2 linked regions of the Halioglobus japonicus genome follow. The protein of the gene in region 1 interacts with the protein of each later gene in a pairwise test. Links are inferred from orthologs where the notes say so. Each region holds a gene or a part of one and is shown on either strand. Other genes may lie near its edges. The genes, in order: ftsZ and zipA.

Region 1 (3,140 bases):
GAAGATATTGCACATCCTGCCGCAGGAATACGTCATCGATAACCAGGAGGGCATTAAGGAACCCCTGGGAATGTCTGGCGTGCGCCTGGAAGCAAAGGTGCATCTGGTGACCTGTGCCGTGAACGCGGCCCAGAACATTGAGAAATGTATTCGCCGCTGTGGGCTGGAAGTTGAAGAAATTATTCTCGAGCAGGTGGCGTCGAGTTATTCGATTCTCACCGAGGACGAGCGCGATCTGGGTGTGTGCCTGGTCGATATCGGCGGCGGCACCAGCGATATTGCCATCTTCACCGAAGGCGCCATTCGTCACACCGGTGTGATTCCGATTGCCGGTGACCAGGTGACCAACGATATCGCCATGGCCCTGCGTACACCGACCCAGCACGCCGAAGAAATCAAGATCAAGTACGCCTGCGCGCTGACTCAGCTGGCAGGTGCCGAAGAAACGATAAAGGTGCCCAGCGTTGGCGATCGCCCGCCGCGGGACTTGTCCCGGCAATCACTGGCAGAGGTTGTTGAGCCCCGCTATGACGAACTGTTCACGCTGGTGCAGGCCGAGCTGCGCCGCTCCGGCTTTGAAGACATGGTGCCCGCGGGCATCGTGCTGACCGGCGGCACCTCCAAGATGGAGGGCGTGGTGGAGCTGGCCGAGGAAATTTTCCATATGCCCGTGCGGGTGGGTTACCCCCAGAGTGTGCAGGGCCTCAATGACATTGTGCGCAACCCGATTTACGCCACCAGCGTGGGTTTGCTCCAGTACGGTGTCGATCACATGGAAGAAAACAATCAAGGGGGTGGGCGCAGCCAGAGTGGCGCGCCTGCCGAGAGTTGGATCAATCGGGCCAAGGCCTGGATCTCAAGCAATTTTTAAGCGGTAAACCGTCGCGCTGACACGCGGCTTTTTTATAAAAGGGGAGAAATAAACCATGTTTGAACTGATAGACAATGTACCAAGTAACGCGGTCATAAAAGTGATCGGCGTGGGCGGAGGCGGCGGCAACGCCGTGAAGCACATGATCGAGAACTCGGTTGAAGGCGTTGATTTCATCTGTGCGAACACTGATGCCCAGGCGCTGTCGGACATTGAGTCCAAGACAGTGCTGCAGCTCGGTGGCGAGATCACCAAAGGTCTCGGTGCGGGTGCCAACCCGGAGATCGGCCGGGCGGCGGCCATGGAAGATCGCGAGCGTATCGCCGATTCCATCCGCGGCGCGGATATGGTCTTCATCACTGCCGGTATGGGCGGTGGTACCGGTACCGGCGGCGCGCCTGTGGTGGCGGAAGTTGCCCGTGAGCTGGGTATTCTGACCGTGGCGGTTGTGACCCGTCCCTTCCCCTTTGAGGGCAAGAAGCGGTTAAAAATTGCCCAGGAAGGTGTGGGTGAATTGCAGCAGCACGTGGACTCTTTGATCACAATTCCCAATGAAAAATTGCTGGAAGTGCTAGGTAAAAATACCAGTCTGCTCGATGCCTTTAAGGAGGCAAATGATGTATTGTTGGGCGCAGTTCAGGGGATAGCCGATCTGATTATCCGTCCCGGCATGATCAATGTGGATTTCGCCGACGTGAGGACGGTAATGTCCGAAATGGGCATGGCGATGATGGGCACCGGCAGCTCCAAGGGCGAAAATCGCGCCCGTGAGGCAGCTGAAAGAGCCATAAACAGCCCCCTCCTGGATGATATTGATTTGCAGGGTGCACGCGGAATTCTGGTGAATATCACCGCGGGTCTCGATCTCGCACTTGGCGAGTTCGCCGAAGTTGGCGACACGATCGAGGAATTTGCATCCGAAGAAGCGACAGTTGTAGTAGGTACGGTTATCGATCCGGAGATGACGGACGAGCTGAAAGTAACCGTAGTAGCCACCGGTTTAGGTAGTGAAGCGGCGCGTGCGCCGTTGCAGGTCGTAGATACCGCACCTGCCAAACCGGCGGTCAGCACTGAGACCGAGCTGGATGAGCCCAATTACGCCGATCTGGACCGCCCCGCGGTACAGCGTCGGCAACGGGCCGCCGCAGGCGCTCAGGCTGCTGTTGCTGCAGATGCAAGCGAGGAGTATTTCGATATTCCCGCTTTCCTGCGCAGACAGGCCGACTGAGGTACGCCCCGGAGAAACCCGGTGGTGCCCAGGGCCAAAAGCTTATGGGCTACTGACGGAGTGATTATGATTCGACAGCGCACACTGAGAAACGCGATCAAGGCGACGGGCGTAGGCTTGCACACGGGCGATAAAGTCTACCTGACCCTGTCCCCTGCGCCGGTGGATACCGGTATCGTATTTCGCAGGGTCGATCTCGATCCGGTGGTAGAAATCCCCGGACGAGCGCACAACGTTGCCGAAACAACGCTCTCTACCAGTCTTCACGCTAACGGCGAGAAGGTGTCCACCGTGGAACACCTCATGGCAGCCATGGCGGGCCTGGGCATTGACAACGCATACGTGGATGTCAGCGCTCCGGAAGTTCCGATCATGGACGGCAGTGCCGGACCATTCGTCTTCCTGCTGCAGTCGGCAGGGATTGAAGAACAGAATGCGCCCAAAAAGTTTATCCGGATCAAACGCAAGGTCACGGTCGAGGACGGCGACAAGGTAGCCAGCTTCCTCCCCTTTGATGGCTTCAAAGTCTCCTTTACCATCGATTTTGACCACCCCGTTTTCCGCGATAGAGCACCGCATGCCGAGGTGGATTTCTCCACGACGTCCTTCGTCAAGGAAATCAGCCGGGCCCGTACGTTCGGCTTTATGCATGAAATCGAGTACCTCCGCTCCCAGGGCCTGGCCCGGGGCGGAAGTGTCGACAACGCCATCGTGGTTGATGATTACCGCATCCTCAACCAGGATGGCCTGCGTTACGACGATGAGTTCGTGCGCCACAAGATTCTCGACGCCATCGGCGATCTGTACCTGCTGGGTAACAGCCTGATTGGCGAATTCCGCGCCTACAAGTCCGGCCATGGGCTCAACAACGACTCGCTTCGGGCGCTGATTGCCCAGCCCGATGCCTGGGAAGTGGTGACTTTTGAAGACGAAGCCACTGCGCCTATCTCCTACGCCTTCAACCCTGTTCCCGCGGTTTAAGGTCGATCGACGCTGATCGGCCCAAATTGGGTACCAGTTCACACCGTTTGTGGTTATTTC
Region 2 (3,123 bases), 1.2 Mb from region 1 along the record:
CAGGCATCGCAGCACCGCCTCGTCCGCTTCGCGCTCTACCGCCGAACCACACACCGGACAGGCATCGGGAAAGCGGATAGCCGCCGCATCGTCCGGGCGACGCTCGGTCACCACGGAAACCACCTGTGGAATCACATCCCCTGCCCGGCGCACAACGACGGTATCGCCAATCATTGCTCCGAGCCGTTCGATCTCATCCTGGTTGTGCAGTGTCGCGTTACTCACCGTAACACCGCCAACAAACACCGGCTCAAGTCGTGCCACAGGGGTTATCGCGCCGGTGCGCCCCACCTGAAACTCGACATCGAGCAAACGCGTTACCTCTTCCTGAGCAGGGAATTTCCGGGCAATGGCCCAGCGCGGCGCCCGCGAAACAAAACCCAGCTGCGCTTGCAGCTCAATACTATCGACCTTGTAGACAATGCCGTCGATGTCATAGGGAAGCTGATCACGCTTGGCGGCCAACTGCTCGTAATAGGCTTCGCAGGCCTCAATGCCCTGCACGACATCCGTCTCAGTGTTGGTGCGTAAACCCCACTGGCCGAGACACGCGAGGATGGCCGAGTGATGTTCGGGAAGTTCGCCACCTTCCACCAGGCCCACACCATAGCTGCACATTTCCAGCGGGCGCTCCGCGGCAAGCCTGGCATCGAGTTGACGCAGACTGCCCGCGGCGGCGTTGCGGGGATTCACAAAAGGTTTGTCACCGCGCTCCCGCGCACGTGCATTGAGTGCTTCAAAGCCGGCCCGGGGCATATAGATTTCACCGCGCACCTCGAGTACGGCTGGGTAACCTTCGCCCCTCAGACGCAGGGGAATGGAGCCAATGGTGCGCACGTTGTGGGTAATGTCCTCACCGGTGGTACCGTCACCGCGGGTTGCCCCGCGCTCCAGCAGGCCATCGCGATAAAGCAGACTGACCGCGATGCCATCGAGCTTGGGCTCGCAGTTATAGGTGAGCGGCGCTGCGTCGGCACCCAACCTGTCCAGACAGCGACGTTCAAAATCTGCGAGTTCAGCGGCGTCGAAAGCATTGTCCAGTGACAGCATGGGCACTTCGTGTGCCACTTGCGAGAACTGATCGAGGGGTTTGTCGCCAACACGCTGTGAAGGTGAATCGGGGGTGACCCAGTCGGGGTGTTCAGCTTCAATCGACTGCAGACGCCGCATGCTGCGATCGTATTCTGCGTCCGGCACGCTGGGATCGTCGAGGACGTAGTAGCGATGATTCCAGTCGCGCAGTTCGCTGCGCAGCCTGTCGAGCTCCGCCCGCAAATCCTGTGTAGACACTGCGGCTATCGCGCCCTGGCGAGCATGCGACGCTCGAGGTCACGGATTTGCTGGCGGCAGTGTTCCAGGGTTTGCTTGGTTAGCACACTGCGCGACTCATCGAGCACGTCGCCGCCGAGATTACGGGACACCGCCTGGGCAGTCTCCAGCATGTAGTCGAACGCTTTCATCATGTCCTCGGGACCTGGCAGCGTCAGGAAAAACACCAGGCCGGGGGTATTGAAGTCGGCCATGTTGTCGATATCGAAAACACCGGGTTGCATCATATTGGCCACGCTGAATTGAATCGCGCCGCGGCCTGCTTCGAACTCGTGGCGATGGAAAAAGTTCATATCGCCAAAACGCAGATCGCAGGCGAGGAGGATGTGCAGAATGTCCTCGCCGCGAAAGCCTCGCGGATCACGCGCTACAACATTAAGCATGAACACTTCGGGGTCGATGTCTCTCGGCAAAACACCGGGGGCCTCTTGTGCAACAGGCTCAACGAGCGGCTCCTGGGCGGCAATATCGTCCAGCCAATCCACATTTTCAGGCTCAGCAATAGCATCGTCGGCTGCCATGCCCGCCATCAACGGCACCTCTTCCTCAGGCGCGTCGACGACCTCCTCTGCTGCCTGCGAGGGCTGTGCTTCTGCAACGAGTTCTGATTCAGGCTCCGGTTCCGGTTCACGGCGACCAGCGGCGCGCAACAAGTCTCCCCTCTCCACGACCCGGGCACCGCCATTGGGCAGCTCCTTCAGCCAGGCCAGCTCTTCGTCGCGAGCATCGCCTTCGTCTTCCGAATCCGCGAGATTCATGGTCACTCGCGAATAACGTTCGCTGCGCACCCTGCGCCATGCATCCAGCAATACGGCCACAATCAGCAGTACGCCAATGATGACCATCCAGTCCCTAACGGTGAGTTCAGTTATCGCCATGCTTTATCAGCTCGCTGCCAGTTCTGCTGCTTCTTCTACGTCTACAGTCACCAGGCGCGAAACCCCCGGCTCGTGCATGGTGACACCCATGAGTTGATCCGCCTGTTCCATGGAGATCTTGTTATGGGTAATGTAAATAAACTGCACCTTCTCTGACATCTCTTTCACCATTCGCGCATAGCGACCGGTGTTGGCATCATCCAGCGGTGCATCAACCTCATCCAGCATACAGAAAGGTGCCGGGTTCAGCTGGAAGATGGAGAATACCAGGGCGATAGCTGTCAGTGCTTTCTCGCCACCGGACAGCAGGTGAATAGTGCTGTTTTTCTTACCCGGTGGTCTGGCCATGATGGAGATACCCGTGTCGAGCAGATCCTCGCCCGTCATCTCCAGGTAGGCACTACCGCCGCCAAACACGCGGGGGAAGAGTTCCTGAAGCCCCGTATTCACCTTGTCGAACGTTTCCTGGAAACGGTTGCGCGTTTCCTTGTCGATCTTGCGAATGGCATTTTCCAGGGTATTCAACGCGGTTTCTAGATCGTCGTTCTGCGCGTCGAGATAGTTCTTGCGCTCTGACTGCAGGTTGTACTCATCAATCGCTGCCAGGTTAATCGGGCCGAGACGCGCAATCCGATTAGCAATGCGCTCCAGCTCGCGCTGCCAGGCTTCCTGATTGGCCTCCTCCGGCATACCGCTGAGCACGGCCTCCAGATCCTGCTCGGCATCACGCAGCTGCTGGTGAATGTTCTCGCGCTGCACCTGTAGGCTTTGGTTGCTCAGGCGCTGCTTCTCCAACTGGCTGCGCACCGACTCGGCGCGGTGCTCGATACCAGCGCGCTGCTGCTCGGCTTCGCGCAGTTTGTGCTCCACCTCCGACACAGCCTGGCGGGCTTCGGTCAGCTCGCCCTCTGATTGC

Evidence for each region.
Region 2: the proteins of ftsZ (region 1) and zipA interact in binary tests that used the Escherichia coli proteins (3 or more experiments, as listed by UniProt). The link is inferred for Halioglobus japonicus from one-to-one orthologs.

What each region holds. Positions count from the first base shown.
Region 1 is NZ_CP019450.1:3,722,256-3,725,395, reverse strand. What follows is about bases 196-3,012. They hold ftsZ (cell division protein FtsZ), read left to right. Parts: upstream 196-926; coding sequence 927-2,099; downstream 2,100-3,012. Other genes in these bases: lpxC (UDP-3-O-acyl-N-acetylglucosamine deacetylase), read left to right, coding at 2,166-3,012; ftsA (cell division protein FtsA), read left to right, coding at 196-871. In the rest of the region: more of ftsA, read left to right, coding at 1-195; more of lpxC, read left to right, coding at 3,013-3,080. UniProt on the Escherichia coli protein: Essential cell division protein that forms a contractile ring structure (Z ring) at the future cell division site. The regulation of the ring assembly controls the timing and the location of cell division.
Region 2 is NZ_CP019450.1:2,478,229-2,481,351, reverse strand. What follows is about bases 252-3,051. They hold zipA (cell division protein ZipA), read right to left. Parts: upstream 2,208-3,051; coding sequence 1,296-2,207; downstream 252-1,295. Other genes in these bases: ligA (NAD-dependent DNA ligase LigA), read right to left, coding at 252-1,290. Outside these bases: more of ligA, read right to left, coding at 1-251. UniProt on the Escherichia coli protein: Essential cell division protein that stabilizes the FtsZ protofilaments by cross-linking them and that serves as a cytoplasmic membrane anchor for the Z ring.